2 regions of the Bradyrhizobium sp. BRP19 genome follow, and region 1 is predicted to be linked to the other one. Evidence: predicted binding sites of a transcription regulator. Region 1 holds the regulator's gene; the other holds the start of a gene.
What was found. Region 1 encodes LexA, which represses DNA repair genes until DNA is damaged. Its sites were predicted from a motif close to TGTTCNNNNTGTGTTCNG; they were not measured.
Positions count from the first base shown of each region.

Region 1 (15,651 bases):
CAGCGAGGTGATCGTCTTCCGCGTCACCGACATCGTCGATCCTGCGGTCGACATTGCCTCGGACGCGGTCAAGAAGCTCAAGGAGAGCCTCGACCGCGCCCAGACCGAGGAGCAGGTCGCTTCCTACGTCAACAAGCTTGAAACCGACATCGGGACCACCATTAATCAGGCCGCCTTCGCGCAGGTGACCGGCGCGAACCAGTGAGTTGAAAGCACGCGATGGACGACCTGAAATCGATCATTGGAAAAGTGGCGACCGGCGCGAGCCTGTCGCGTGACGAAGCCGCTTCCGCCTTCGATGCCATGATGAGCGGCGAGGCCACGCCCTCGCAGATGGGCGGGCTCTTGATGGCGCTGCGGGTGCGCGGCGAGACCGTGGACGAGATCACCGGCGCGGTCGCGGCGATGCGCGCGAAGATGCTGACCGTACAGGCGCCGCCGGAGGCGGTCGACATCGTCGGCACCGGCGGCGACGGCTCCGGCTCGGTCAACGTGTCGACCTGCGCGTCCTTCATCGTCGCGGGCGCCGGCGTGCCCGTGGCCAAGCACGGCAACCGCGCGCTGTCGTCGCGCTCGGGCGCTGCCGACGTGCTGGCCTCGCTCGGGGTGAAGATCGATCTCAAGCCGGAGCAGGTCGGCCGCTGCGTGCGCGAATGCGGCATCGGCTTCATGTTCGCCCCCGCCCACCATCCCGCCATGAAGAACGTCGGCCCGACCCGGGTCGAGCTCGCCACGCGCACGATCTTCAATCTGCTCGGGCCGCTGTCGAACCCGGCCGGCGTGAAGCGGCAGATGGTCGGCGTGTTCTCCAGGCAATGGGTGCAGCCGCTGGCGCAGGTGCTGAAGAATCTCGGCTCCGACTCCGCCTGGGTGGTGCACGGGTCCGATGGTCTCGACGAGATCACCCTCACCGGCCCGACCTTCGTCTCCGCGCTCCACAACGGCGAGATCCGGAATTTCGAGGTGACGCCGGAGGAAGCCGGGCTCCCGCGTTGCGAGGCCGGTGCGCTCAAAGGCGGTGACGCCGATGCCAACGCGATCGCGTTGCAGAGCGTGCTCGACGGCAAGCCGAGCCCCTATCGCGACGTGGCGCTGCTCAACGCAGCCGCCGCGCTGGTCGTGGCCGGCCGCGCCAAGGACCTCAAGGAGGGCGTCGCGATCGGCGTCCGCTCGATCGACAGCGGCGCGGCCAACGCGAAGCTGAAGCACCTGGTCACGATCTCCAAGAGCTGAACTCCCGCATGTCCGACATCCTGACCAAGATCGAGACCTACAAGCGCGAGGAGATCGCGGCGGCGAAGCGAGCGCGTCCGCTCTCCACCGTCGAGGCGCAGGCCAAGGCCGCCTCCGCGCCGCGCGGCTTCCTGCGCGCGATCAAGGCAAAGCACGCCAAGGGCGGCTACGCGCTGATTGCCGAGATCAAGAAGGCCTCGCCCTCCAAGGGACTCATTCGCGCCGATTTCGACCCGCCGGCACTCGCAAAGGCCTATGAAGCCGGCGGCGCTGCCTGCCTGTCGGTGCTGACCGACACGCCCTCGTTCCAGGGCCATCTCGACTTCATGGTAGCCGCGCGCGAAGCAACCTCGCTCCCCGTGCTGCGCAAGGATTTCCTGTTCGATCCCTATCAGGTGGTCGAGGCCCGCGCACACGGCGCCGACTGCATCCTGATCATCATGGCGGCGCTCGATGACGCCGCGGCAAGAGACCTCGAAGACGCCGCCCTCGCCTACGGCATGGACGTCTTGATCGAGATCCATGACCGCGCCGAGCTCGACCGGGCGCTGAGACTTCGCTCGCCGATGATCGGGGTCAACAACCGTAATCTTCGGACCTTCGAAACCACGCTCGCGACCAGCGAGGCCTTGGCGCCGCTGATCCCTTCGGACCGGCTGATGGTCGGCGAGAGCGGCATCTTCACGCCCGCCGACCTCGCCCGGCTCGAGCGCGTCGGTATGTCGACGTTCCTGGTCGGCGAGAGCCTGATGCGGCAGGCCGACGTCACGGCGGCGACGCGCGCGCTGCTCGCGCGCGAGGCGACGGCGCGCGCGGCGGGCACGCGCTGACATGGCGCGCAAGCCGGCGAAGACCATTTCAGCCAAGACGAAGCAGGCCAAAGCAAAGGCCGGGCCGGCCCTTACCCATATCGGCGCCTCCGGCGAGGCGCGGATGGTCGACGTCTCGGACAAGCCAGCGACGGAGCGGCTGGCGGTCGCCGAGGGCCACGTCGTCATGACCAAGGCGACGCTCGATCTGATCGTGTCGGGCAACGCCAAGAAAGGCGACGTGCTCGGCACCGCGCGCATCGCCGGCATCATGGCCGCCAAGCGCACCTCGGAGCTGATCCCGCTCTGCCATCCGCTCGCCCTGTCGAAGGTCATTGTCGATATCGAGCCTGACGCCAAGCTGCCGGGCTGCGTGGTACGGGCCACCGTGAAGGTGACGGGACCGACCGGCGTCGAGATGGAGGCGCTCACGGCGGTGTCGGTCGCCTGCCTCACCATCTACGACATGATCAAGGCCGTCGAGCGCGGCGTGCGCATCGAGGGCATCCATCTGGTCGAGAAGCTCGGCGGCAAATCCGGCCATTACCGCGCCTGAAGCGGGCTTGCGTTAGCGCCCCACTTTCGCGCCGCGCGCATGGATTGCTTTTGCGCGCGAGTATTCACGTCTCGTTAACCGCGCTTCCTAACTTTGCTTCCACACCGTCACCGTAAACCAACGGATGTTCTCGGGGTCCTGAATTGATCCTGACGTGTGCGCGGCAACGAATCCAGCATGAAGATGAAACTCGGCAGTCGTCTCTTTGACCAGGTCTTCGTGCGCAGCGGCCCGATCCGCTGGCTTGTGGTTGGCGGCACGCTGCTGATCGCGGCCATCGCCATAGGCTCGGTCCTGATGGCGCAGAACTTCCGGGAGCGGGCGCTGCGCAATTCCGGTCGCGAGCTGGAAAACACCGTGCTGCTGCTTGCTCATCATTTCGATCAGCAATTGCAGGATTTCGCCGTCATCCAGAAGGGTTTCGTCGACTACGTCCGCACCACCGGAATTACCTCCGGAGAGGAGTATCGCAAGCGCCTCTCGGGCGAGGACGTGCACCGGATGCTGCGGTCGAAGATCGAGGCGCTGCCCTATATGGGCGGTCTCAACATCATCGATGCCGAAGGCAATCTGATCAATTCGTCGACCGCATGGCCGACGCCCAAGGTGAATGTCGCCGATCGCGCCTACTTCCGCACTTTCAAGTACGATCCCAATGCACCTGATGTCCTGATCGAGCCGCTGCACAGCCGCGTCTCCGGTGCGTGGACCATTCTGGTGGCCCGGAGGGTCGTCGGGCCACGCGGCGAGTTCCTCGGCGTGGTCGGACGCGGGATCGAGCCCGCCAATTTCGAGAAATTCTTCGCCTCCGTGGTGCTCGGCGAAGGCGCGACGATCTCGATGCTGCATCGCGACGGCACACTGCTCGCCCGCTATCCGCAGTCCGGCGAATTGATGGGGCGAAACTTCAAGACCGGACCGTTCGAGCATCAAAGGGTGTTCGGGCTCGATCATTTCGCCGGCCGCTTCAACAGCCCCGTCGACGGCGAGGACCGGCTGATCTCCTCCCGTGCCCTGCCCCACTTCCCGATCCTGGTGATGGCCACCACGACGCGCGCAGCGGCCTTGGCTGACTGGCGCGAGCAGATCGGCATTCTGATCTCGATCGCAGCCTCTTCCGCGCTCGCGATCGCAGGCGTGCTGATTGCCGTCGTGCGCAAGCTGCTGGAGCAGCACCGCCTTTCGCGCGAACAGCTGACGCTGGAGAAGCAGCGGCTCGACCGCGCCGTCAACAACATGACGCAGGGCCTGTTGCTGTTCGATTCCGAGCAGCGGCTCGTGGTCTGCAATCAGCGCTACATCGAGATGTACGGCTTGTCGGCCGAGATCGTGAAGCCCGGCTGCAGCTTTCGCGACATCATCGCCCATCGCAAGACGACCGGCTCGTTTACCGGCGACGTCGATGCCTACGCCGCGCGCGTCCTGAAGGACATTCATCTCCGCAACTCCATGGTGGTCGATACCGCCGACGGCCGCTCGATCCACATCCTCAACGAGCCGCTCGCGGATGGCGGCTGGGTGGCGACCCACGAGGACATCACGGAGCGCCGGCGCATCGAGGAGCGCATCACCCACCTCGCCCATTACGACGCACTGACTGACCTGCCCAACCGCGCTATGTTCCACGAGCATCTGCGGCAGGAGCTGGCCACGGCGCGCGACGGCGAGCAGACCGCGGTGCACTACATCGACATCGACGAGTTCAAGGGCGTCAACGACGCGCTCGGCCATCTCGTCGGCGACGAGCTGTTGAAATCGATCGCGACGAACCTCCGCCGCTGTGCCGGCCCGGCGGACTTCGTGGCGCGCCTCGGCGGCGACGAATTCGCCATCGTGCAAGGCGCGGTGACGTCGTTGGATCAGGTCAACGAGCTCGTCGCGCGCGTCTTCGAAACCATCCGCACGCCGATCGACTGCATGGGCCATCATCTCACCAGCGACGCCAGCATCGGCATCGCGCTCGCGCCGGAACACGGCACGGCGCTCGACCAGATCCTGAAGAACGCGGACATGGCAATGTACGCGGCCAAGTCCGCCGGGCGCCGCACCTATCGCTTCTTCGAGCCGGACATGGACGCCAAGGTCCGCGAACGCCGCGACCTCGAGGGCGACCTGCGCCACGCCATCGCGCAAGGAGATCGCGAAGGCGGGCTGGAGGTATATTACCAGCCCTGCCTCGGCCTGAAGGACGACCGCATCACCGGCTGCGAGGCTTTGGTGCGCTGGCGCCATCCCGAGCGCGGCTGGGTCTCGCCGGCGGATTTCATCCCGATCGCCGAAGACACCGGCCTGATCAACGAGATCGGCGAATGGGTGCTGGCGACCGCGTGCCGGGACGCGGCAAGCTGGCCCGACGACATCCGTCTCGCCGTCAACGTCTCGCCGGTGCAGTTCAAGAGCGGCACGCTGGCGCTGAAGATCATGGCGGCGCTCGCCGCGTCGAACCTGCCGGCGAGCCGACTCGAGCTCGAGATCACCGAGGCGGTCCTGATCCGCGACGACGATGCCGCGCTTGCCATCCTGCACCAGCTCCGCGCCATCGGCGTGCGCATCGCGCTCGACGATTTCGGCACCGGCTACTCGTCACTGAGCTATCTGCACCGCTTCCCGTTCGACAAGATCAAGATCGACCGCTGCTTCGTCGAGGACATCGCCCGTCCCGACGGCTCCGCCAGCATCGTTCAAGCCGTCGTCAACCTGGCGGCCGCCCGTCGCATGACAACGACGGCCGAGGGTGTCGAGACCGAGGAGCAGCAGCGCCTGCTGCGCACCCTCGGATGCTCCGAGATGCAGGGCTATCTGTTCAGCGCCGCCAAGCCCGCCGACAAGATGCTGGAGTTGTTCGCGCTGCATCGCAGCCGGCTCGCCCGGCGCGAAGGCAGCGAGAGCCGCCGCCGCGAGGTCGGTTAGGTCGAAACGGCGCTGCAAACGAAATCGCCCGGAAGCGGTCCTCCGCTCCCGGGCGAAACATGATCCGGAACGTCGTAAGATCTAGTTCGGCACTGCAGCCTTCGTCGCGCGCTTGGCGGCGACCGCATTTGCCGTAACGCCGTGGAGGAAGTCGTAGGCTGCGTGCAGAGCCTTGTCGTCCTTCTCTTCCGGCGGAACGTAGGACTGCGATCCGGTCTGCTCGGTGCCGTCGGCCGACAGATGCCCGCGCATCTGGGATTCCGCCATGGTGTCCATCCGCCCCTTCAGCTCGGGCGGCACGTCCTGGAGGATCTCGATGTCGGGCGCGATGCCCTGGGCCTGGATCGAGCGGCCCGACGGCGTGTAGTAGCGCGCCGTGGTCAGCGCCAGCGCGCCATTGCCGGAGCCGAGCGGAATGATGGTCTGCACCGAGCCCTTACCAAACGATCGCGTGCCGATCAACGTCGCGCGCTTGTGGTCGTGCAGCGCACCGGCAACGATCTCCGAGGCCGAGGCCGAGCCGCCGTTGATCAGCACCACGATCGGCTTGCCTTTGGTGAGGTCGCCGCCATGGGCGGTGAAGCGCTGGGTTTCTTCCGGACTGCGGCCGCGGGTCGAAACGACCTCGCCGCGCTGCAAGAAGGCGCTCGACACCGACACGGCCTGGTCGAGCAGGCCGCCCGGATTGTTGCGCAGATCAACCACGTAGCCGGCGAGCTTCTCCGGCGGGACCTGCTTGGAGACCGAGGCGATCGCCTTCTTCAGGCCGTCGGCGGTCTGCTCGTTGAACGAGGTGATGCGGATATAGCCGATGTCGCCGTTCTCGACGCGGAAGCGCACCGGACGCACATGGATGATCTCGCGCGTGATCGCAACCTCGAGCGGCGCATCCGCACCCTTGCGGATGATGGTCAGCTTGGTCTTGGTGTCGACCGGTCCCTTCATCTTGTTGACCGCCTGCTCGAGCGTCATGCCCTGCACGGCCTCGCCGTCGATCTTGCCGATGAGGTCGCCGGACATGATGCCGGCCTTCGAAGCCGGCGTGTCGTCGATCGGCGAGACGACCTTGACGAGGCCATCCTCCATCGTGACCTCGATGCCGAGCCCGCCGAACTCGCCGGAGGTGGTCTCCTGCATCTCGGTCCAGGCCTTGGCGTTCATGTAGCGCGAATGCGGGTCGAGCGAGGTCACCATGCCGGTGATCGCCCCCTCGATCAGCTTGGCATTGTCCGGCTTCTCGACATAGCTGGCCTTGACCCGCTCGAACACCGCGCCGAACAGATTGAGCTGGGAATAAGCATCACCCGCACTCACTGCCGCCCGCGCTGCCCATACGCCGCCCTGCGGGCTGGCTACCAGAAGGGTCAGGCACGCTCCCGTGAGCGTGCCCAGGGGGAACAGCAGGGTTTTCCGCATGAAGGTGCCTTTTGTGCTTGGCGTTTCTCTTGAGGCTGGGAGACGCCATGCAAATGGCGATCCAGTCCATCTCTCACAATACCATTCTGGTTTCTTCAAGGCCGGGATGCCGCGCTGGCGGGTACACCGAAGAAATCCCTTCGCCTTGGCCTAAACTTTTGGCAACGTTCCGAAACTGTTTCGAAGCAACACGACACCGGTCCGGGCCGCCCACGCTTCGCAGCTATGCGATTTTAGGATGGTTTTGGAGGGCCGGACGCGATAGGCGATGGCGACAAGACTTCAAATTCTCGGGAGGACAACAATGAATGAAGCGCCCCGCATCCGGCCGGAACGGAACGTCGAGCTCGGCGCTAGCGACGAGCCGTTCCAGAACCTGCACGAGTTCATCCGGAAGGCGCGCGCCAACCTCAACCAGAATGCCTGGGACTACATCATCGGCGCCGCCGAGACCGAGACCACGATGCGGCGCAACCGCATGGCGCTCGACGAGATCGCCTTCCGCCCGCGCGTGCTGCGCGACGTGCGCAGGATCGATGGCAGCGTCGAGCAGTTCGGCCGCAAGCTGCGTCTGCCGGTGGTGCTGGCTCCCGTCGGCGCACTCGAGATCTTCGATCCGGATGGCGCGGCGAGCGTCGCGCGCGCTGCGGGCAGGTTCGGCGCGGCGCACATGCTGAGCTCGGTGTCCGAGCCCGGCCTCGAGACGACCGCCGAGGCTGCCCCCGATGCACTGCGTCTCTATCAACTCTATGTCCGCGGCGACGATGCCTTCGTCGCCGACGTCGTCAGCCGGGCCGAGAAGAACGCCTATGCCGCCTTCTGCCTGACCGTCGACACCGCCCATTACAGCCGTCGTGAACGTGACATCGCCAAGCGCTACGTTCGCGAGAGCCGCCTGCGCGCCACCGGCGGCGATTTCCAGAAGGGCCTGGAGTGGCGGACCGTGAAGATGATCAAGGACACGTTCAAAATTCCGCTGATCCTCAAGGGTATCGCCACGGCCGAGGATGCGCAGATCGCGCTCGATCACGGCGTCGAGTGGATCTACGTCTCCAACCATGGCGGACGCCAGCTCGACCACGGCCGCGGCGCCATGCACGTGCTGCCGGAGATCGTCGACGCCGTGAAGGGCCGCGCCAGGATCATGGTCGACGGCGGCTTTTGCCGCGGCACCGACATCGTGAAGGCGATTGCGGCGGGCGCCGACCTCGTCGGCATCGGCCGGCTGCAATGCTGGGCGCTGGCGGCAGCCGGCGAAGCCGGCGTCGCGCGGATGCTGGAGTTGCTCGAAGACGAGGTGCTGCGCTGCCTCGGCCTCCTGGGCGCCACCTCATTCGCCGAGCTCGACAAATCCTGCCTGCATCCGGCGGCCGCCACCAACGCGCCCAGCGTGTTCAGCGCGTTCCCGCTGTTCGACCACGAGCCCTATCGTTACTGACGCGCCATACTGAAGTGAAAAGGACGCAATGACATCGCTCTCTCCCGGCAGCGCGGATGCGCTGCTGTTCGACCTCGGGCGCGTTGTGCTCGACATCGACTTCTCCAAGGCGATCGCCTGCTGGGCGGGACATGCCGGCTGCCAGCCCGAGGCCATCATCGCGCGCTATGTGCGCGACGAGGCCTACCGGTTGCACGAGATGGGCAAGATCAGCGATGGGGACTATTTCGCCTCGCTGCGGTCCTCGCTTGGGATCGGCATCTCGGATGCGCAATTCCTGGAAGGCTGGAACGCGATTTTCGCCGGCGAGATGCCTGATATCGCCGAGCTGCTGCCGCGAGCGGCGAAGCAGATGCCGCTCTATGCCTTCTCCAACACCAATCGGCCGCACGTCGACTATTTCTCGAAGGAATATGCCGGTCTGCTCGGCCATTTCCGCGAGCTGTATCTGTCCTCCAGCATCGGCCTGCGCAAACCGGATGCCGAGGCCTTCGACCATGTCGTGGCGGCGATCGGCGTGCCGGCCGAGCGCATCGTGTTCTTCGACGACCTCGCCGAGAACATCGAGGGAGCGCGGGCGCGCGGGTTGACCGCCGTGCATGTCACCTCGCCGCGTGATGTCGGGAACGCATTGAAAGCACTGGGGATCTGAGCCGCGGGAAAGCCCGGAGCGCGCTCACTTGCCGGAACAAAAACTGCTGAAAATGTGGAACCTGATCACTTTGTGCATTTTTATACAGAGTTCCGGGAACGGAATACCACCCTTCGGACTCATGAGTCCGTTGGGACTTCTACATTGGACTGATCGACGTGCTGGGCAAGACCTATCTCACCAAGCAAGCCTCTCTCCTGCTCGAATTCGCCAGAACCACCTCGGATTCTGACCTCTCCGCCAAGCTGATCAGCAAGGCCGCCGACCTAAAATCCCAGGCGGACCCGCTGCCGGACAAGGATCAGGGTCCCAAGCCGCCCGACGTCGCGGACATCAGTCCGGGCGATCCGACGGGGCGTTGAACGATGTTGGCCGTGGCGCTCGTCATTCTCGTCCTTGCCATGGCAATCCTCGTTCCGGTCTGTCTCGCCTTCCGCATCATGCCGTGGCAGAGTTGAGCCGACCTCCTCCACCCCGCGATCACGCAGGATAAATCATCCCGCGTGCTGCTTTGCCTCACGCCTGCACTCGGCTAGAACTCTCGCCGCCCATTGACTGATGTGCTCAGCAGGAGTTCGCTCTTGGCCCTGATGCCGGTTTCTGACGCGCTCGCCGCGGTGTTGGCCGGCGTCGAGCCGCTGGCTGAACAGATGGTTTGCCTCGACGAGGCCTACCATCGTGTGCTCGCCCGCGATGTCGCGGCACGGCGCACGCAGCCGCCGGAGGCAATGTCGGCGATGGACGGCTATGCCGTGCGCTCGGCCGACGCAGCCATCGATTCCAGCCTGACCGTCGTCGGTGAGGTCGCAGCGGGCCGGCCGTTCGCGGGAAGCGTCGGCCCCGGCGAAGCCGTGCGGATCTTCACCGGCGGCGTCGTTCCCGACGGCGCCGATGCCGTCGTGATCCAGGAGGACACGGCTGCCGACGGCAAACATGTCACGATCAAGGAAGCCGCCATTTACGGCCGCCACATCCGCCCTGCAGGCGTCGACTTCCGCGAAGGCGACGTGCTGCTGCGCAAGGGAATCCGCCTCACCGAGCGCGATCTCGCCCTTGCCGCCGGAATGAATCATCCGCATCTCGCCGTCATCCGCCGCCCGAGGGTTGCCGTTCTCGCCACCGGCGACGAGCTCGTGATGCCGGGCACCACGCCTGGTCGCGGCCAGATCGTCTATTCCAACGGCTATGCCCTGCATGCGCTCGCCCGCAGCGAGGGCGCCGAGACCATCGACCTCGGAATTGCCGCCGATACACTGGAGGCGACGTCCGCCGGCATCCGCCGCGCGCGCGAGAGCGGCGCCGACATCCTGATCACGACCGGCGGTGCCTCGGTCGGCGACCACGACCTGGTCCAGCAGGCGCTCAAGGGCGAAGGCATCGCGATGGCGTTCTGGAAGATCGCGATCCGGCCGGGCAAGCCGATGATGCACGGTCGGATAGGCGCGATGCGCGTGATCGGCCTGCCCGGCAATCCCGTGTCGTCCTACGTGTGCGCCTTCCTGTTCATGGTCCCCTTGATTCGCGCCCTGTCGGGCCGTTCAGCGATTCATCATCGGCGCGAGCGCGCCGTGCTGGGCCGCGATCTCGCCGCCAACGACCAGCGCGAGGACTATCTGCGTGCGCGGCTGGAGGAGCGCGACGACGGCACGCGCGTCGCCCTTCCGGTCAGCCATCAGGACTCCTCCCTTCTTGCGAATCTCGCTGCGGCACAGGTACTTCTGGTGCGCGCACCGTTCGCGCCGAAGGCCGAGGCCGGCACGCCTTGCGAGGTGCTCCGGCTGCCCGTCTGAGCCGCCCAGCCACACGCATTCCGCGAGCTTGGCCGCGTTCACCATAAATTAAGCAGTTGCGGAACACATATCGAACATATAGTGTCCGTTCATGATTTGTTTCGAGGATGTAGCGGCTTAGTGCCGGCTTCATCGTGTCGGAATCGAACGACATCAACCGGGGGACTTTGGTCGAGATGTTGACGCGCAAACAATACGAGCTTCTGCGGTTCATCAGCGAACGTCTGAAGGAAAGCGGCGTGCCGCCGTCCTTCGACGAGATGAAGGATGCGCTCGACCTGCGCTCGAAGTCAGGCATCCATCGCCTGATCACTGCGCTCGAGGAGCGCGGCTTCATTCGCCGCCTGCCCAACCGCGCCCGTGCCATCGAGGTGATCAAGCTGCCCGAGCTCCAGGCCGCCGCCGGCAATCGCCGCGGCTTCACCCCGAGCGTGATCGAGGGCAATCTCGGCAAGGTGCGCGCGAGCTCCAGCCCGCCCGCCGACGAGGGCGAACGCCCCGTCGCGGTGCCCGTGATGGGCCGCATCGCCGCCGGCACGCCGATCGAGGCGCTGCAGACCCGCAGCCATACCATCAGCGTGCCGCCGGACATGCTCGGCTCGGGCGAGCACTACGCGCTCGAAGTGCGCGGCGATTCGATGGTCGAGGCCGGCATCCTCGATGGCGACATGGCGCTGATCCAGCGCAACGAGACCGCAAATACCGGTGACATCGTGGTGGCATTGATCGACGACGAGGAGGCCACGCTCAAGCGCTTCCGCCGCCGCGGCGCCTCGATCGCGCTCGAGCCCGCCAATGCCGCCTACGAGGTCCGCATTCTTCCGCCGAACCGCGTGAAGATCCAGGGCAAGCTGATCGGGCTTTACCGGAAGTACTGATACGGGAAACATCAAGCGCCGCGCGCGTTTCGATCGGCATCGGCGATCCAGGATCGGAGCGGATACTTGTCCGCTCCGGCTGGACGGTTTCTCTGGTTCTGCGCCGGCTGTCCGGTCCATCTTCCCGCGCGACATTCCCCCGCGCAGGCGCGCAGCCATTTCTGCTTCGCCGGTAGAGTTGTGCCGGCAGTGCTGATAGCTCCGGCCGAATGCAAGGACGCGAGGTTTGTTCCTATCGAATCCGGGAAAGATAATGTGATCGCGCGCTGCGGACGCGAGCCGCAGATTTGCCCATAACCGAGCAGAGCGTTGTATGCTTCCACTCTGATAGAGGCCTGCGCCTCGAAAGAGACGCGGGTCGCTATCCCAGCATGAGGAGCACCCGATGTGTGACTACAGCCTGCATGCCGTCGCGACGCGCCCCGCCGAAGTCGGCGAGACGATCGTCACGACAACCTTCCGCGGCACCTCGACGCGCGGTTTCGCTTCCGAAGCCGATCCCTCCGTCGCGGTCTGTCTGCTGCCGGGGACGGAGCTCGCTTTCGCCGACAACGTCCGCTACGACAACCGCTGGATCTGGACGCGCACCGTGAACTCTCGCGTCGGCAAGTTCGGCAAGATCGACCCGCACATTCCCGATCGCCATCATGACGCGATCGAATTCCCCGACGGCAAATACGTGCTGGTGACGCAGCTCGTCGAAGGCCAGCGCGCGACCGTGCTGCAATTGCCGGTGACGCAGCCAGCCCCCGAGCGCGAGCACAAGCCGCAGATCGTCGCCGACACGCGGCCCACGATCACGCGCCTGCCGATCGGCTGACGCCCTTCGGCCAACAGGCCGAGCCCGGGATTGAAATTGCCGTCGCCGGCCGAGGCCGGCGAGCCCGGTAAGTTTGTGTTTCAGGACATTCGATCGGCGAGCCCACCGCCGCGCCTCGTCGTCGCACGAAGTTTGGGCCGTGCTGCCCGCATTTTGAACGTCCGCTCCGCAGCCAAATGACCGATGCTGTCGTGGTTTGAGGCGGCGGACACGCTCGATGAAGACCTTCATTCGCGTCGTTGAACTTTGGGTACCCGACCGGACGCGCATGCGGCTGGAATTCGGCGGCGGCCTCTACGACGATGGGCTGTCCGCGTTCAAAGCCGTCAGCGAAGAGCTGCACTTCGGATATGACGAGGGACTTCCCGGCAAGGCCTGGGCCTGTGGCCACCCCGTCATCCTCACGAAATTCGCCAACTCCTATTTCAAGCGGACCGATCAGGCCGCTGCGGCCGGCCTCACCTGCGGCGTGGCGGTGCCGGTGTTCGCGGGCGAATTCCTGCAAGCCGTGCTGGTGCTGTTCTGTGGCGACGACGAGGCGCACGTCGGCGCGATCGAACTCTGGCACAACGATCCTGATCTCTCGCATGAGATGGGGCTCGTCGATGGCTATTACGGCACCGCGGACATGTTCGAATTCAACTCCCGCCACACCAGATTTCCGCGCGGCTTCGGCCTGCCCGGACGCACCTGGAAGGCGGGCCTGCCGCTGATCATCAAGGACTTGCACGACGCCAAGAGTTTCCTGCGCTGGGAGGACGCCGCCAAGGTCGGGATCAATCTCGGCGTCGGCGTGCCCTACCGAACCGGTACCAAACAGACCTGGGTTCTGACATTCCTCTCCGCGCAGGCAACGCCGATTGCACGACGCTTCGAGATCTGGGTCCCGAACGAGGACCGTTCGGCGCTGGTCTTTCGCGCCGGCGATTGCAGCGCGCAGACCGACCTCGCCGCACGCTATGCGGCGCAGTCCATCGCCAGGGGCGAAGGCAGCATCGGCGGCGCCTGGGCCGCCGGCATGCCCGCGCTCAACGACGATCTCACCTGTGACGGCTCGATCGCCGGCTCCGAAGCCCGCGCAGCCGGGCTGAGCCGAATGGTGGCCCTGCCGGTCATCGGCAACGGAAGGCTTGACGCCGTGCTGGCCTGGTATTTGTGATCCGCGTCAATCGTCGGCCTGCAAGTCGGCCTCCGATGGCGTTGCGTCCCGATTGCGGGGCACGGCCGCCTTCGGCACGAGGCTGCCGTCGAAATCTCCCTCGCCGGCGCCGGCCGGCAGCCAGGGACGGCTTGCTCCCCTCGTCCTCACCGCCTGCACCGAAAAGCCCTCGCCGCGTCTCGTCAGAGCCAGTGCGCCCTGACTGGCAAGACGCGCCCGATCGACCACCATCGCCGCGCAATCGGGTGGCGCAGGCCGCGCCGTCACCACCAGCGCGGCGCGGCTGCAATCATCGGCCAGCGCGTCGATACGCGTCGCCAACGCGATCAGTCGTCCGTCCGCGAGCGGCGCCACGCAGCCGGACTCGTCACAGGACACCCCACTCGCCAACGAGGCGTTGCCGGCATCGCGCGGATCGGCATCGGCAGCCAACCACTCCTTCAGCAGGAAGCTGTCCTTGCTGGCGCGGATCACCTGCAAGCGCCCATCCCCGCCCCGGATCGCGACGCTCGCGCCATCCCCGGCAATCAGGATATCGGGCTGCCGCACCGACAGTCCCCAGAGGATCGCTGCCAGCAGCACCAGGGCGCCGGACCAGCGCAAGGGCGTGCGCAACAGGCCCATCACGATGAGCCCGAGGCTCGCTGCGATCAGCGGCGCGATCCCGAAGGCGGGAATGCGGCCGACGGCGCCCGGCAGGGCCGCCACCCAGCGCGCGACCAGGACCATCCACTCGATGCCGATCCCCATCAACCACCAGAACACGCCGTCGAGCCCGAAGGGCGCCGCGAGCAGCCCCAACAGCCCGGCCGGCATCACCAGCGCCGAGACCACCGGCATGGCGCCGAGATTGGCGAGCACGCCGTATGGGGTCACGCGATGGAAGTGGAAGGCGGCGTATGGCGTGGTCGCGAGCCCCGCGATCAGCGAGGCCAGGAACAGCATCGCGATCTCGCGGCCGCCCCACAACGCGATCCGCGCCGTCGCGGAATGATCGGGCGATGCGAGCAGATTCGGCATGCCGATCTGCACCAGCGCCACCAGCCCGAGCGTTGCCGCAAACGACATCTGGAAGCTTGGATGCACCAACGCCTCCGGCGCGACCGCAAGCACGATCAGCGCGGCAACCGCCAGCGTGCGGAAGGTGATGGCGCGGCGGTCGACCATCACTGCGATCAGCACCACCGCCGTCATGAAGAACGATCTTTGCGTCGCAACCTCCGCGCCCGACAGCAACAGGTAGAACGCGGCCGCGACCAGCGCCGCGGCGGCCGACCATTTCTTGATGGCAGAGCCGGCCGCCAGCCCCGGGATCAAGGCCAGCAGCGCGCGCACCGCGAAGAAGACGACGCCGGCGACGACCGCCATGTGATAGCCGGAGATCGACAGCACATGGCCGAGTCCCGAGACGAACATGGCATCGTTCACGGGCGCGGTGATCGCATCGCGCCGCCCCGTGAGCAGCGCCGTCGCAATCGCGCGGTTGTCGCCTTCGAGCGTTGCGCGGATGCGCGCGTCGATCGCGTCGCGCAGGCCCTGCATGAAGGCGGCATAGCGCAGCCGCAGGCCGCCGCCATCCGGCGGTGTGGACGCCGTGATCGCGCCCATCACGAAGCCGGAGGCGCCGATGCCCTGGAAGAACATGTCGCGCGAGAAATCATAGCTGCCGGGGCGCACCGGCGAGATCGGCGGCATCAGCCGCGCCTTCAATTGCACGAAGCTGCCGACCTCCGGCGCCGTGCCCTTGCGCACCGAGAGGCGGACGCGCTCGAGCTTGACGTCGCTGCGCTGCGCCTCCATCGCGCTGACGCGCAGCACGAAGCGATCGGTGCGCTCGCGGATGTCGCGCGCTTCCACGAAGCCCGACAGCGACACCGAATAGAGCGGTTTTGCCAAAACGGTGTGCGCGATACGCGCGGTCTTCCAGGTCGCCACGGCAAAACCAGCCGCGACCGCCGCGAGCATGATGGCGGGCGCAAACAGCCGGCTC
Region 1 covers NZ_JADYVZ010000001.1:202,723-218,373, forward strand. The annotation lists gene I6F36_RS00980 (SurA N-terminal domain-containing protein) at 1-205, shown strand, start outside; gene trpD (anthranilate phosphoribosyltransferase) at 220-1,233, shown strand; gene trpC (indole-3-glycerol phosphate synthase TrpC) at 1,242-2,063, shown strand; gene moaC (cyclic pyranopterin monophosphate synthase MoaC) at 2,065-2,598, shown strand; gene I6F36_RS01000 (EAL domain-containing protein) at 2,776-5,508, shown strand; gene I6F36_RS01005 (S41 family peptidase) at 5,590-6,924, opposite strand; gene I6F36_RS01010 (alpha-hydroxy acid oxidase) at 7,229-8,362, shown strand; gene I6F36_RS01015 (HAD family phosphatase) at 8,391-9,014, shown strand; gene I6F36_RS01020 (hypothetical protein) at 9,173-9,376, shown strand; gene glp (gephyrin-like molybdotransferase Glp) at 9,596-10,804, shown strand; gene lexA (transcriptional repressor LexA) at 10,981-11,682, shown strand; gene I6F36_RS01035 (hypothetical protein) at 12,068-12,502, shown strand; gene I6F36_RS01040 (GAF domain-containing protein) at 12,720-13,661, shown strand; gene I6F36_RS01045 (ComEC/Rec2 family competence protein) at 13,668-15,651, opposite strand, start outside.

Region 2 (15,651 bases), on a different contig from region 1:
GCCACGCGGCGCTGGACTTGCCGAGTTCGGCCGTTGAAGCCCCGCCCATCGAACTGCCGAAGGACACCAACGAACGCCTGCTTCGCTTTCCGGCCTGGCTGTCCCGCGACAAGGAAACGGACAAGAAGGAAACCGCCGAGAGCCCGCGCAGCACGGCGGCGTGAAGCATCGGCGGCTGGTTTCGTTGCGGCGTATCCTTCGAGACGCCCGCTTGAGGCGGGCTCCTCAGGTGCTGCTTTGCTCCGTCATTCCGGGGCGCGCCCCTTGGCGCGAACTACGGTGCGCAATTGCGCACCTGAGAATCCATTGCTCAACGGTCACCGCGGCTGAATGGATCCTCCGATGCGCAATTGCGCATCATAGCTCTCGCTTCGCGAGCCCCGGGATCACGACCTGTTATTTGGCTCGCTGGTCGTCCGATCCGCAGCCCGGCTCGACCACTCAGCTCGCCGAGCGGCGCAAGAAGGCCGGAATATCGAGAACGGCCTCGTCGGGCGCATTGCGTGCAGGCGCGCGGCCGTAAGCATCGAGCGGCTGAAGCGCCGCCTGCTGCGCATGGTCCAGGCTCGGCCGTGCCGGCGGTCCCACGGGGTGGTGCGGCTGCGGCCGCAGCGGCGGGCTTGCCGCTTGCGGAAGGGGGGCACTGCGCTCGATGCGATCGGCGATGCGACGGCCGTCATTGCGCAGCCTGCCGGCGAGCTGGGTGAGGGCGGTTTCCACCGGGTGCGCCTGCGCCGGATCGAGATTATCGATTCCGGTCGCCACCACCGAGACGCGGACGATGCCCTCTAAGCTTTCGTCAAAGGACGCACCGACGATGATGTTGGCGTCCGGGTCCGCCTCGTCGCGAATCCGGGTCGCGGCTTCGTCGACCTCGTACAGCATCAGATCCTTGCCGCCGGTGATGGAGATGATGAGGCCACTGGCGCGTTTGATCGAGGGATTCTCGATCAGCGGATTGGAGATCGCGGCCACGGCGGCGGCGAGCACGCGCTTCTCGCCGGAAGCCTCGCCCCGTCCCATCATGGCCTTGCCCTTCTCCTTCATGACGGAGAGGACGTCGGCAAAATCGAGATTGATCAGGCCTTCCTTGACGATGAGGTCGCTGATGCAGGCCACGCCCGAATAAAGCACCTGGTCGGCAAGGGCGAAGGCGTCGGCGAACGTGGTCTTCTCGCTGGCCACCCGGAACAGGTTCTGGTTCGGGATGATCAGGAGGGTGTCGACTGTCTTCAGCAGCTCCTCGATGCCGGCTTCGGCAAAGCGCATGCGGCGCTGGCCCTCGAAATAGAACGGCTTGGTGACGACGCCGATGGTGAGAATGCCGAGCTCGCGCGCGATTCTGGCGACGACGGGTGCAGCCCCGGTGCCGGTGCCGCCGCCCATGCCTGAAGTCACGAACACCATGTGCGCGCCGGTCAATTGCTCGCGGATCGTGTCGATCGCCTCTTCGGCTGCGGCGCGTCCCAGTTCCGGCTGCGAGCCGGCGCCGAGGCCCGCGGTCACCTTCGTGCCGAGCTGGATGAGGCGGTTCGCCTTCGACATCGCCAGCGCCTGCGCGTCGGTGTTGGCGACCACGAACTCGACCCCTTGCAGCCCGGCCGTGATCATGTTGTTGACGGCATTGCCGCCGGCGCCGCCGACGCCGAACACGACGATGCGGGCCTTCATTTCATGAATATCGGTGTTGCCAGTCATTCTTCCCTCGCGATTGCTCCGGCAAGCCGGGGGTTAAAGAAAGTCTCGCGTGCTACCTGCAAGCATGATCCGGAAAAGTGCGAAGCGGTTTTCCGAAAAGATCATGCTCGAACAAAAACCTGGAGCGCGATGACGATTCATCCCAATCTCATCGCGCTCTAGCCGCGCGGTCTGCTTGCACGATGAAGGCGGCCAGATGTCCCAACCGGCGCGCCGCGTGTCCTGCGATCGAGCCGCCAGGGCGGCGATCGCTCCGCAGCGCCGCCACTTCGTCTTCCAGTCGTGCCGCCCATGCATTGGCGGCCGTCGTCTCGGCGGTCGCCTGCGTCAGCTCGACGGCGAGGCGATCGGCACGTTCGCGCTCGCGCTCGAACACGGCCCTGTAGGCGGTTGCGACGGATTCGAGCCGCGCGATCTCCGCCTTGAAGACTTCGGTCTTGACGGCCTCGATCCTGGCCAGGGAGACCCCGATGGGATCTGCCCGGCGGGCTCGTCGCGGGCGGGGCGTGTAGCGGAGCGCGGCGAGATCGACGCTCACCACCGCCTTGCCGTCCCCCGACCGCGAGCGCGGCAACCGCCGACGCCGCGCCACTGCCCGCGCGGCCTCGCGCGAGACATTGAGGCGGGCACCGAGATCGGCATACGTCAACAACTCAACGCACATCCGCGCTTCTCCTGGAGCGAACCGGGAAGGGATTTCGAGCTAGTGATGGCTGGACGATTGCAGCAGGCTAGGGTGCGTTGGTTAATGGACGGTTAACGCGCGCGGGGGGTGTTTACGGGTGGCGCTGCGGTGCCGGCTGCCGGAGACGTAGGGCGCCATCTGTCGCGGCTGCGTGTTGTCCGGCTTGCGCAGGCAGCGATGGAGCTTCAGGGCGTTGGAGATGTTCTCGGAGATTTTGTTGCCCGTGCCGTCACAGCAGATGACGAGGTTTCGTCGGTGAGGGGTTGCGGTCGGTGTCGACACGTGCTCCACGGGATGTGCGTTCAGGTGATGCTCTCGGGGTGAGTATGGCGGAAAATGCGACCGGGGAGCAGGATGTTTGTTGTGGCCTAGCTATCAAGATCACGCGCGTGTGCGTGTCGTGGCCGAGAAACGTGATATGCTCGCTAGGACTAAGACGACGGCAGGTTCTGCAATAGTAGTACGCAGGGGTCGCCTTTCGGGGTCAAGATTGTGGTTTGAAATCGAGCGCGCGTTACGCTGACGCGGAGATTTTGGCGATCTTGACTCATGTTTTCGTTGGCGATGTTGTTGCGCACTATCCGATCCGGATTCGTAGCAATCTTCCGTCCGACGAAGCGTGGCCAGCCTTCGAAGATTATGACCTCATCAAACTGCTTACCCTTAGCCTTGTGCATATTCATAATGATCACTCCACGCTCGGGTCGACTGTTTGTCGCGAAATGTTCCTGCACGAATGCTTGTCTGACGATTGCTAAGCCATTTTCGTATCTGCCATAAACACGCCAATCCAGAGACAGGGCCTGGCGTAGCGCCGTGCCCCGCTCTAAGATGCGAATACAGCGAGCCTCTTCCGCGATCTCCCTAAGCCGTGGGCAATCACTTTTCTCGAGCACGGCTCTTATCTCTAGCCAATCTCGATCTGGGTCGCCTGAGAGCTGTAGCGAGTGAACTTCGTTTACAGTGCGTCGCATTGCTTGAACGATACTGTTCGCGGGCCATGGGTCGTCAACGGTCCATTTCTTGCGGCGCTTATAGTAAGCTTTTTGGATTGCGTCTGCTTCCGTGAGGTTTCCTTTGCCAGGCTCGTCCCCATCGCGGCCACGATAGAACGCGCATAGCAGCTCGATGAAGCCGGTAAGGTTCGTGCTCGCTTCTTGCTGTAGCAGATAAGCAATCAACTCGGCAGCGAGTATAGGGCCTTCCATGTCGACGATGGCTGAATGTGCTATCGAGGGCATCTTGGCTGTCGCCGATCGGAAAGCTTCGGAGACTTGCCGAGTCATTCGCTTTGTCGGAACAAGAACTGCGACCGTCCAATTCTTGTTGCCTGCCCTTAGCCGCCGCTGTCTTGCTTGCAGCGTTTGACCACGCAACGCCGCTAACGCTTGGTTCGAGTTAACACGACAGTTTCTTCGATAGCGAATTCCTCCAGCACATAGGGGGAATGCGACGTGAAGAGGGTCTGCGCGGAAAGTTTTCGTAACTCATGCACGATGCGTTTTTGAGCATATGGAGGAATTGCGGTTTCTGGCTCCTCCATAGCAAAGATCACGTTCTGTCTGTCTTCTGCAATCTGAGACAGCATTGCCAAGAGTAGCAGGTTTATGGTGCCCGTGCCCTGGCGAAAATAAGGGGCGGAGTACGACCCGGCTCCCGTGTCGATGAAGGCGGTGATAACTTCACGTAAATGCCTTCGCGTAAGAGCTGATACTCGAAGATGAGGTTGAATGCCCCACTCGCGAGGTACGTATTTCTTCAGAGCCCTATCAATACTGCCTAAAACTCCGGAGATGCCTAACTCTGGATCGCCCGCTACGTCGAATGTCGATAGTTCGGAAAGAGTAGCTTCCCACATCTTGGGACGGATTTCCTTCAGACGAAGAATGATGTCGAGGAGACTCCCTCGTTCAAGACTAAGCGCGCGCCCGCCGGTCCGGAGCGGGCGCAAGTATAAGAACCCGCATTTTTGTTTGTCTGGTTTTGAAAAATGCGCGGGAGTCTCGTCCTCTTCCAAAGTTCGGGCGAAGTACGTTCGTCCTTCGAAGTCGTCTTCATTGGGATCGTATCTGCCAATGAATGAGACACGTAAAGCAGGAATCGTCGGCGACGAATCGAGCTCTGCGGGGGCGGAAACGTCTGATAGTTGCTGCTTCGATGTGTCCCACCACTCGATGTAGTCTCGAAAGTGTATTTGTTGTTCTTCGGAAAGGCCGGTGACAATTGCCCCTATGGTAATGTGCGGCGCAGGGCCGTTTGGGCTCGCCTCATTGGCCAGATACTGACCGAGATGAAAGTCATGTTCATCGATTGGTGATTGTCGCGAGAGACGATCTGGTCCCATAACCAAATCGAGGGCTTCCAGGATTGTCGATTTGCCGACGTTGTTGTCCCCAATGAGGACGGCATGGTCCGGAAGGAGCACGCTAGCGTTGCGAATTCCTCGAAAGTTCTCGATTGAGAGATGGCTTATTTTCAAATTGGCCTCGGACAAAAGCTCTCGACTTAATGCACGTCATGGTTGTTCGAGCTTTGATCAAAATCAATCCGTCTCTCGTTAGCTTTCAGCAGAAAAATTCGCCTGCGCCGCACAAACAAAAACGGCCGGATCTTCAGATCCGGCCGCTACTCGAACTCTACTCGGCTAAGCCTACGCCACGCGACGCAACTTAGCCCCCGCCCTATCCTGAAAAATCTCAGCTCGCCTGCTTGGCCGGCTGGGTGTCGCCGACCTTCTTCTGGATGGCGCGCTTCAGCTCGACGGCGCGCGGGGAGAGCGCGTCGGCGTTGGCCTTGAGCAGATAGGCATCCAGGCCGCCATTGTGGTCGACGCTCTTGATCGCGTTGGTGGAGACGCGCAGGCGCACGTTGCGGCCCAGGGCTTCCGAGATGAACGTCACGTTGACGAGGTTCGGCAGGAAGCGCCGCTTGGTCTTGATGTTGGAGTGGCTGACCTTGTGGCCGACGAGGGGGCCCTTGGCCGTCAGTTCGCAGCGGCGAGACATGGCATAAATCCTTTAGTTCGAACCCCCAACGAGTGCGGCCGCCATTTCGGCGCCACGGGGGCAAATTCTTTCGTCCTTGCAGGGAGCGGGCGGACGTATAGGGGGGAAGGGGCCTTGCGTCAAGGCGACGGGCCGTTTTTGGCCCGTCGTCCCGGGGCGGGCAGAGCCCGAACCCGGGATCTCGTGCCCCGCGCTCCGTGTCATCGCCCGGCTTGACCGGGCGATCCAGTACGCCGCAGCGGCGCGGCCAGAGTCGAGAGGCCGCGGCGTACTGGATGCCCCGCCTTCGCGGGGCATGACGGCGGAGGGTGGGGAGAGCTCGGAACGTCCTCCGTTACCGTCCGATCACCAAAACGGCAATGATTGTCGCGCCTTACCATCACATAAAGGGCGTATTCGCCGTCGAAGAGTCCGGTGGAGTTCCCGGGGCTGCACGCCCCGACACATTGTTTGCCGCCGGTTTTCGCTTAAGTAACAGCACATCGCGCTCTGATTGGATTATTTCGTGCCGACAACGCTTCATTTCGCGCAAGTCCTGCGCTCAGCCTGTCTGTGTCGGGGCGTCCGCTTGGACGTCCCCTTGGCCGGCCGGCTGATGGCGCTTTGTGGCCTGGCGGCGGTGCTGGGCCTGGCGTCCGGCGCAGCGCCCGCGGCGGCGCAAGGCAAGCTCGAGGCGCAATATGAAGCGACGCTGGCCGGCATTCCCGTCGGCAAGGGCGCCTGGAACATCGATATCCAGGACGACGTGTTCTCGGCGGCGGCCGCCGGCGGCACCACCGGGCTTTTGAAGTCGTTCACGGGCGGGTCCGGCACCGGCGCCAGCCAGGGGCGCGTCGTTGGTGGCGCGCTGGTTGCGACCGGCTACCAGGCCTCCACCACCACCCAGAAGAAGACCGAAGAGATCCGCATCACCCTCGACAAGGGCAATGTGAAGGATTTTGCCATCCTGCCGGAGCCGCCGGTCGATCCGGACCGCATCGTCGTCACCGAGGCGCATCGCCGCGGCGTCTGGGACCCGATGACCGCCTCGCTGCTGCGCGTGCCCGGCACCGGTGATCCCGTTTCGCAGGACGCCTGCCACAGCTCCGCGCCCGTGTTCGACGGCCGCATGCGCTACGAGCTCAAGCTCGATTTCAAGCGCATGGAGACCGTGAAGGCGGAGAAGGGGTACAAGGGCCCGGTCGTGGTCTGCGCGATCTATTTCGTGCCGATCGCCGGCTACATTCCCGACCGCCCGGTGATCAAATACCTCGCCGCCCAGCGCAACATGGAGATCGCGTTCGCCCCCATCGCCGGCACGCGCATCCTGGTCCCGTTCTGGCTGAAAGTGCCGACGCCGCTCGGCCCGGCCATGCTGGAAGCCACCAGCTTCATCACGTCGCCCCAGCCGCCAAGGGTCGCCAAGACGCAGTAAGTTTCTCCGTCATTCCGGGGCGCGCCCCTTGGCGCGAACCCGGAATCAATCAGGCTACAGAGACGGTTGCGCGATGGATTCCGGGTTCGCGACTGCGTCGCGCCCCGGAATGACGAGCGAAATGGGGGCCCAAAAGCGCGCCCTAATGATTTCAACGACTTACCTACTGTGCATGGGGTTGTTTTCGCACTCTTCGTTTGACCAACCCCCGCCGCAGGGAATCCATTTGACTCCGCCCCGATTCTGATTCGACTCGACACCATCCCCAGCTTTAACCAGTCCGCTCGCTTGTGCGCTCCCGCAAAACTCCATCTAGTGCGCAACCAAGACGAGTCCCGCGACATGTTGCGTGAACGGAACGGGACTCACAGGGGAGTCAGCGATTCGGCCGCGATTCGTTCTAGAGTCGTTCCGAAGCTTAAAGCGAACGGGAAAAGCGTCGCAAAGTGAGACAGTTGCGCGGGATTTGGGGCGGGCGTTTTCACGCCCGCGGTGTGCCCCTCACCCTGAGGAGGCCGCGCAAGCGGCCGTCTCGAAGGGCGAGGGGCTTGGCTCGCCCAGCAGCACCAGCCGGGCCTTCATCCTTCGAGACGCGCTGACGCGCTCCTCAGGATGAGGAACGAAGAGCCAGCCCCCTCACCGCCCCATCCAGCACTGACATTCGCCCAAATCGCCATTACCTAATCCCCTAGACATGGCTTTTTCCTCCTCCCCCTTCGCTTCCGAGCGCGCACCCGGCGCGGGCGTCACTGCGGTGCTCGGGCCGACCAACACCGGCAAGACCCATCTCGCCATCGAGCGGATGCTGGCGCATCCCTCGGGCATGATCGGCCTGCCGCTGCGCCTGCTCGCGCGCGAGGTCTACAACAAGATCGCCGCTCGATCCGGCGAGGCCAGCGTCGCGCTCGTCACCGGCGAGGAGAAGATCAAGCCGAAGAACCCGCGCTATTGGGTCTCGACCGTCGAGGCGATGCCGCGCGATATCGACGTCTCCTTCCTCGCCGTCGACGAGGTCCAGATCGCCGCCGATCTCGAGCGCGGCCACGTCTTCACCGACCGCATCCTCAACCGCCGCGGCCGCGACGAGACGCTGTTGTTGGGCGCCGCCACCATGCGCCCGATCATCGAGCGCCTGTTGCCTGGTGTCTCCATGATCACGCGGCCCAGATTGTCGCAGCTCGAGTTCGCCGGCGATCGCAAGATCACGCGCCAGCCGCGCCGCACCGCCATCGTCGCGTTCTCGGCGGATGAAGTCTATGCGATCGCCGAGCTGATCCGCCGCCAGCATGGCGGCGCCGCCGTGGTGCTGGGCTCGCTGTCGCCCCGCACACGAAACGCGCAAGTGGCGATGTTCCAGAACGGCGACGTCGATTATCTCGTCGCCACCGATGCCGTCGGCATGGGCCTCAATCTCGACGTCGACCACGTCGCCTTCGCCTCCGACCGCAAGTTCGACGGCTACCAGTTCCGCCGCCTCACGCCGTCCGAATTCGCGCAGATCGCAGGGCGCGCCGGCCGCGCCACCCGCAACGGCACCTTCGGCACCACGGGCCGCTGCGCGCCGTTCGAGCCCGAGCTCGTCAACGCGCTGCAGAACCACACCTTCGATGCCGTGAAGGTGCTGCAATGGCGTAATTCGAAGCTCGATTTCTCCTCGCTCGGCGCGCTCCAGGTCTCGCTGAACCTCGCCCCCGGCCACGAGACGCTGACGCGCGCGCCGATCGCCGAGGACATGCGCGTGCTCGATCACGCCGCCCGCGACGGCGAGGTGCGCGATATCGCGCATGGCAAGGCCGCCGTGGAGCGGCTCTGGGAAGCCTGCCAGGTCCCGGACTACAGAAAGCTGTCGCCGGCCGCCCATGCCGAGCTGGTGACGACGCTGTACGGCTTCCTGATGCGCAAGGGCTGCATTCCCGATGCCTGGTTCGAGTCCCAGGTCACCCAGGCCGACCGCATCGACGGCGACATCGACACGCTGTCGGCCCGAATCGCCCAGATCCGCACCTGGACCTTCGTCGCCAACCGCCCGGACTGGCTGAAAGACCCGGAACGCTGGCAGGGGATCGCGCGGGAGGTCGAAAATAAATTATCGGATGCGCTCCATGAACGCTTGACTGAGCGTTTCGTTGATCGCCGGACCAGTGTATTGATGCGCCGCCTGCGGGAGAACACGAGCTTGAATACTGAAATCGGCAAGACCGGCGAAGTCATCGTCGAAGGCCATGTCATCGGCCGCCTCGATGGCTTCACCTTTGCACCGGATGCGGCGGAAGCCGGCTCCGATGCGAAGGCCTTGCAGGCTGCAGCGCAAGCGGTGCTCGCCGGCGAGATCAACGCGCGCGCCGAAAAGCTGGGCAATGCGCCGGACGATCAGTTCGTGCTGACGTCCGAAGGCATCATCCGCTGGACCGGCGATGCCGTGGCCCGCCTTGCCGCCGCGGACGAGGCGCTGCATCCGCGCATCCGCATCATCTCGGACGAGCGCCTGACCGGCGCGCCCCGCGACAAGGTGCAGGCGCGGCTCGAGCTCTGGCTCAAGACGCACATCGAAAAGCTGCTCGGGCCGATGTTCGAGCTGTCGAAGGCCGAGGACGTCACCGGCATTGCCCGCGGCATCGCCTATCAGCTGGTCGAGGCGCTCGGCGTGCTTGAGCGTCCGAAGATCGCCAGCGAGCTGAAAGATCTCGACCAGTCCTCGCGCGCCGTCTTGCGCAAATACGGCGTCCGCTTCGGCGCCTATCACATCTATTTCCCCGGCCTGCTCAAGCCCGCCGCGCGTGCGCTTGCCGCGCTGCTCTGGGCGCTGAAGCAGGACAATGTCGATCTCTCCGCGCTCTCGGGCGCGCAGCATCTGGCCTCCTCGGGCCGTACCTCGTTCCCGGTCGACAAGGCGCTGCCGCGCGATGCCTATCGCGTGCTCGGCTACAAGCAGGCCGGCGAGCGCGCGGTGCGCGTCGACATTCTGGAGCGCCTCGCCGACCTGATCCGCCCGGCGCTGGCCTGGCGCGAGAATTCGCCGGGCGAAAAGCCCGCCGGCGCGTTCGATGGCCGCAGCTTCGTGGTGACGCAGGCGATGACCTCGCTCACCGGATCTGCCGGCGAGGATTTCGCCTCCGTGCTGCGCGCGCTCGGCTATCGCATGGAGAAGCGCCCGCCGCTGCCGCCGAAGCCTGTCGTGACCGAGCCCGTCGCGACCGAGCAGGTCGTGACCGAGACCGTCGCGGCCGAGACGCCGCCCGTTGAAGGCAGCGTAGAGACCTCGACCGAGACTGCAGCCGAGGCCGTTGCCGGCCTGCCGGCTGAGGCCACGGCCGCTGATGCTACGGCCGAATCCGTCACGGTCGAAGACGCCCCCGGCATGGAGCCGCACGACGAGCCCGCTCCTGAGAAGGCTCACAAGGAGCCGGCGCTGGAAGCCTCTCCGGAAGCGCCCGTCACCCCCGAGGACGCCCCCGGAATCGCGCCGCCCGCAGAAGAGGCTGCGACGCCCGCCGAGGCTGCCGGCCTCGAAGCGGCCGCCGCCGAGACCGCCGCGACGGAAGCTGCTGCATCCCCCGATGCTGCCGCGCCTGAGGCAACAGTCGCACCGGCCGAGCCCGACCTGGTCGAGGTCTGGCGCCCTGCCGGTCGTCACGAAGATCGCAAGCCGCGCCACGAGCGCCATCGCCATCAGCGTCACAACAACCAGCGTCCGCGGCCCGGCGCTGCACCCGATGCAGCGAGCGCCGCGCCCGGCGAAGCCGCCGACGGCGCGAAGCCGGGCCATCGTCATGGCGGCGGCCATCGCCGCGATGGCGGCCGCGACTTCCGCAAGCCGCGTGAAGGCGGCGAGGGCGGTGAGCGCCGCGACGACCGCAATCGCAGCTTCCAGGGCAAGGGAGACCGCGACAAGGATCGCGATCGCAACCGCGACAACAAGAAGTTCGGTGGAGATCGCGACAAGGGCCGCGACAATCGTGGCCGCGACCGCGACAAGGGCCGTGACCGCCGCGATCGCGAGTCGGGTCCGTCACTGCGCCCCTACGCCTCGAGCGCGAACCCGCGCGAGCGCGATCGTCCGATCGATCCGAACTCGCCCTTCGCCAAGCTCGCCGCGCTGAAAGAGCAGCTGGGGCGGAAGGAGTAATCCCACGACGACGACCGAGCGGCAGCGCATCGACAAATGGCTGTGGCACGCGCGCGTGGTGAAGGCGCGCACCTCCGCGGCCGAGCTCGTCGTCACCGGCCATGTCCGTGTCAACGGCGTGCGCGAGACATCGCCGGGCCATGCGATCAAGCTTGGCGACGTCCTCACCATCGCGCTCGATCGCACCGTGCGCGTGCTGAAGGTCACCGCCTTCAACGAGCGCCGTGGCGATGCCGCTTCGGCTCGCGTGCTCTACGAGGAGCTCGGGACGCGCAATTAATTGCGCTTTGCATTCATTTCTTGATCGATCAAACACACAAAGCCGTCATGATCGGGCCTTCCCGACCTTGCGGCGCCCGGCCATCCGCGCTAGGCAAGCCGCGACTTCTAAAAGAGCTTTTCGGAGCGTTGGATGACTTACGTCGTCACTGAAAACTGCATCAAGTGCAAGTACACCGACTGCGTCGAGGTCTGCCCGGTCGATTGCTTCTACGAGGGCGACAACATGCTCGTCATCCATCCCGACGAGTGCATCGATTGCGGCGTGTGCGAGCCGGAATGCCCCGCCGACGCCATCAAGCCGGACACGGAACCGGGCCTCGAAAAGTGGCTCCAGGTCAACGCCGACTACGCCAAGAGCTGGCCGAACATCACCCAGAAGAAAGAATCACCTGCCGACGCCAAGGAATTCGACGGTATGGAAGGCAAGTTCGAGAAATATTTTTCTCCGAACCCCGGCTCTGGGGACTAATTCGCGCCCAAACTTAACCCTAATAGCGGCGCTGCCGCCGAAAACCAGCCCTCAAGACCCCTAAATCATTGATTTTTGCGGGAAATGTGCTATATTGGGCACATTAAGCCGAACCCCGTCAGCCCCGTTGGCCCCTCTGGGTTCCCGTGAAACCAAATGTCGAACAGGGGCGTGGCAGTTTCCGCGCGCAGGCTGTGTCACAGAAAACGCGTAAAAAGAGTACTTCAGCGAGGGCTTCCCATAAGGAGGCCAAAAAAGTCGCCGCGGCCAGCCGTAGCGCATCCAAGGGTCGGACCGCGACGAAGGCGCCGGCTGCAAAGTCCTCGAAGAACAAAAGAAGCGCAATGCCTAACAAGACTGCCAAACCGGCCGCGAAAGCGACCGCTGCCAAGCCTGCTGCCGCCAAGCCTTTGAATGTCAAGCCTGTGACTGCCAAGGCCCCCGCTGCCAAGCCCGCCGCGACGAAGGCTCCTGTTGCCGTTGCGCCCGCCAAGGCTCCCGTCGCCGCCAAGCCGGCCGCCAAGCCCGCGGCTGCGCCGAAGGTCGAGGAAAAGAAGGTCGTGACCCAGCGTCAGGGCTTCAAGGCCAACGAATTCGTGGTCTATCCCGCTCACGGCGTCGGCCAGATCCTGGCCATCGAGGAGCAGGAGATCGCCGGTGCGAAGCTCGAGCTGTTCGTCATCAACTTCATCAAGGACAAGATGACGCTGCGCGTGCCGACCGCCAAGGTCGCCAATGTCGGCATGCGCAAGCTGTCCGATCCGGCGCTGGTCAAGAAGGCGCTGGAAACGCTCAAGGGCCGCGCCCGCGTCAAGCGCACCATGTGGTCGCGCCGCGCCCAGGAATACGAAGCGAAGATCAATTCGGGCGATATCGTCGCGATCGCGGAAGTCGTGCGCGACCTCTATCGCTCGGAATCGCAGCCCGAGCAGTCCTACTCGGAACGCCAGCTCTATGAAGCGGCGCTCGACCGCCTGTCCCGCGAGATCGCGGTGGTGCAGCACTCGACCGAGACCGAAGCGGTCAAGGAGATCGAGGCGCAGCTCGCCAAGAGCCCGCGCCGCAATGCCAAGGCGGAAGCTGCCGAGGGCGAAGCTGACACGGATGCCGAGGGCGATACCGACGATACCGATGGCGACGACAGCACCGTCGCCGACGAGGCCGCGTAAGCCGGCACCGAACGCAAGCAATCAAAAGCCCGGCCGTTTGGCCGGGCTTTTTGTTTGGCTTCCTGAGGCCGCGGGAGTTCGGTTCTACGCGCCGCGCGGCTGGGTCCAGATCGCGATCGGCTGCTGAATGCCGCGGACCGCCCGCGCCTCTCGCGCTTCCAATGTCTGAAACGTTGTGGCTGCACCGCCCAGCTCGGCCTTCGCCTGGCTGACGAGGTCGTCACTTGCCACCAGCGCGCAGCCCAAGGTGCGGGTCAAGGCCTCGAGACGGCTTGCCACGTTGACGGTCGCGCCGATCACGGCAAATTCCAGACAGGTCTGCCCGAGGTCGCCGAGCACCACCGGCCCATAATGCAAGCCAAAGCTCACATGCAGCTTTGGCTCGCCTGACGCTGCCCGCTGATCGTTCCAACTCTCCGCCGCCGCGATCATCGCCTGGGCACATCGCAGCGCGTTGCTGGCGTCGTGCTCGCCGGCAAAGGGCGTGCCGAACGTTGCCATCAATCCGTCCCCGAGATATTTGTCGAGCGTGCCGCTATGGCGGAAAACCTCCTGCTCCATCAATCCGTGGAATTCCCGCAACGTCCGCACAACCTCCTGCGGCGATCGTCCATCGGCAAAGGCCGTGAAGCCGACGATGTCGACGAACAGCACCGCGACGTGTTGCGTGCGCACCTGCTTCAACGGCTCGTCCTGTTTCGACAATTCCGCCACGACATTGGGGGAGAAGTAGCGCGCCAGGTTGCCGCGCTCGCGCTCCACCGCGGCATGCCGGACCAGGAGGTCGTTGCTGCGGCGGACCGCGAGCGCCAAGGTCATGGCCACGATCATGAAGACGACGATCTCCTGGATGCGAACGTGGAACACGATCTCGCTCGGCGAGATCATCGCAAACAAGCGCTCATCGTTGCCTGTCGCGGCCGCGATGCGGGCCGTCAGCGCAGGATCGCGATCGGGTTGCCACCAGACCCAGGCGATGCCGATCAACCAGAGCGCAGCCGTCCAAACGCCGACCGCAATCACGGTCCGCCAAGTATAGGCCAGTGTGGCGCCCGCGAGCAGGACGAAGAAATAGATGAAGTTGCCGAAATGGTACTGCATCGCGACCGGCCAGTGCGAGGCTCCGAACGGATTGGGAACCACGATGAGGCACGTGAGCAGCGCCAAGTCGCAAAACAGGAGTGCCAATTCCGGCCGCGACACGCCAACCCGCCCAACCCTGACCTGGGCCCAGCCGATCAGCGCGAACAAGCCGAGCAGCGCCACGTAGTAGAGCTGCTCCCAGGCCGGGTTGATCACCATGATCAGGCAGCCAATGACGACGAGGGCGACATAGCGCGCCCGCACTGCGAGTTGCAGGCCCTCCCGCTTGGCGGACGTCAGCGCGGCCTGTGCGAACTGAACTGTTTCGGCATCGCGTTCGCTCGGCGCGGGCGAATGCGCAGCCGGCAGGTTGAAGCGCTCGACGAGCATTGTCACGGCAGTCTCCTCGCTTGGGCCTTCAGCCGCTGGTTCGCTGCGCCCTTGCCGAGACGCTGATTTCGTTCCGGCGGCCTTCTCCGTCAGCCGCCGCCGCAACCGACGTCCACCAGTCCCCCAAAGCATCGATCAAGGGCACGAGCGCGTGACCGGCGGAGGTCAGATCGTACTCCACGCGCAGCGGATATCCGCCGAATTCGGTGCGGCTGACGATGCCGGCGTCCTCCAGCTTGCGAAGCTCGAGCGCGAGCATCCTGTGTGAGATGGTCGGATTATCGCGGCGCAAGTCGCTGAAGCGCTTGGTGCCCTGCTTCAAATAATAGATCAGCAGAGTCGGCCAGCGACCGCTCAGAATCTGCATCACTTCCTCGATGGGACATCTCGACACGAGATCCTTCATCGGCGCCTCCAGGTTACAAAAAAGTTCGTAATTTACTTGATGCGGCGAGCGGCTAGGGTCGCATCACCGCTGCGCAGCGTGATCATCAGAAATCACGGAGAATGGATCATGGACCCAATTCTACTCTACGGCTTCCCGAAGGGAAGCTCCATGGGGCTCGTTGCGGCTCTCGAATGGCTGGGCAAGCCATATCGGCTGTGTCGGGTCGATATGTTGGGCGAGATGCGAAACCCGTCATACGCCCGTATCAATCCGCGACACGAGACGCCGGTCTTCATCACCGAGCAGGGCGAGGTGCTGACGGAAACGATGGCGATCGCGGCCTGGCTAGAGGCCAGGGATGTCGAACGGCGCATCAGCTTCGATCCGCTGTCGCGGCAAGCCGATCGCATGCATCAGCTCATGGCGTTCGTGAATACCGGTTTCACCGCCGCGTTCGCGCCGCTGTGGGCCGCATTGGAAGCCGAAGCCATGGAGCCTGCCGCGAAGTCGGTCCTGCGCGCCTTCGGCACAGCAAGGGTCATCGAGCGTCATGACAAGCTCGAAGAAATGATCGAAACGCAGCAATTTCTGCTCGGGGACCGGCCGACCCTCGCCGACGCCGTGCTTGTCGGTGTCGCACGCTGGCTCGACTTCCACGCGGTCGCGGAGAGGAGCCGCTGGCCGAAGCTGGCGGCGCTGCGCGCGCGCCTCGAAGCCGATCCCGCGGTCCTCTACGCCACCGCTCTGGAGGACGGCGGGTCTGATCCGGGAACGGGATCGTGCACAGGCCACGTCGCGCTAGCCGAATTGATCGCGCAGTTCGGCAAATAGCGGCCGGTGCGCACGCCTCGTCCTTCGAGACGGCGTTGACGCGCCTCCTCAGGATGAGGCTCATCAGCATCAGTGCTCGTTGAAAACTGCTGCCGCGCACTCCTCCCTCAT
Region 2 covers NZ_JADYVZ010000005.1:275,994-291,644, reverse strand. The annotation lists gene I6F36_RS18890 (hypothetical protein) at 1-164, shown strand, start outside; gene ftsZ (cell division protein FtsZ) at 442-1,698, opposite strand; gene I6F36_RS18880 (hypothetical protein) at 1,847-2,362, opposite strand; gene I6F36_RS18875 (DUF2235 domain-containing protein) at 2,444-2,674, opposite strand; gene I6F36_RS18870 (3'-5' exonuclease) at 2,815-3,669, opposite strand; gene I6F36_RS18865 (ATP-dependent endonuclease) at 3,765-4,877, opposite strand; gene rpmB (50S ribosomal protein L28) at 5,080-5,388, opposite strand; gene I6F36_RS18855 (DUF3108 domain-containing protein) at 5,984-6,802, shown strand; gene I6F36_RS18850 (helicase-related protein) at 7,497-10,928, shown strand; gene I6F36_RS18845 (RNA-binding S4 domain-containing protein) at 10,957-11,208, shown strand; gene fdxA (ferredoxin FdxA) at 11,341-11,679, shown strand; gene I6F36_RS18835 (CarD family transcriptional regulator) at 12,024-12,848, shown strand; gene I6F36_RS18830 (adenylate/guanylate cyclase domain-containing protein) at 12,933-14,321, opposite strand; gene I6F36_RS18825 (helix-turn-helix domain-containing protein) at 14,350-14,727, opposite strand; gene I6F36_RS18820 (glutathione S-transferase family protein) at 14,836-15,540, shown strand.
Region 2: the regulator LexA is predicted to act here: its motif matches at 7,199-7,216, upstream of I6F36_RS18850 (helicase-related protein).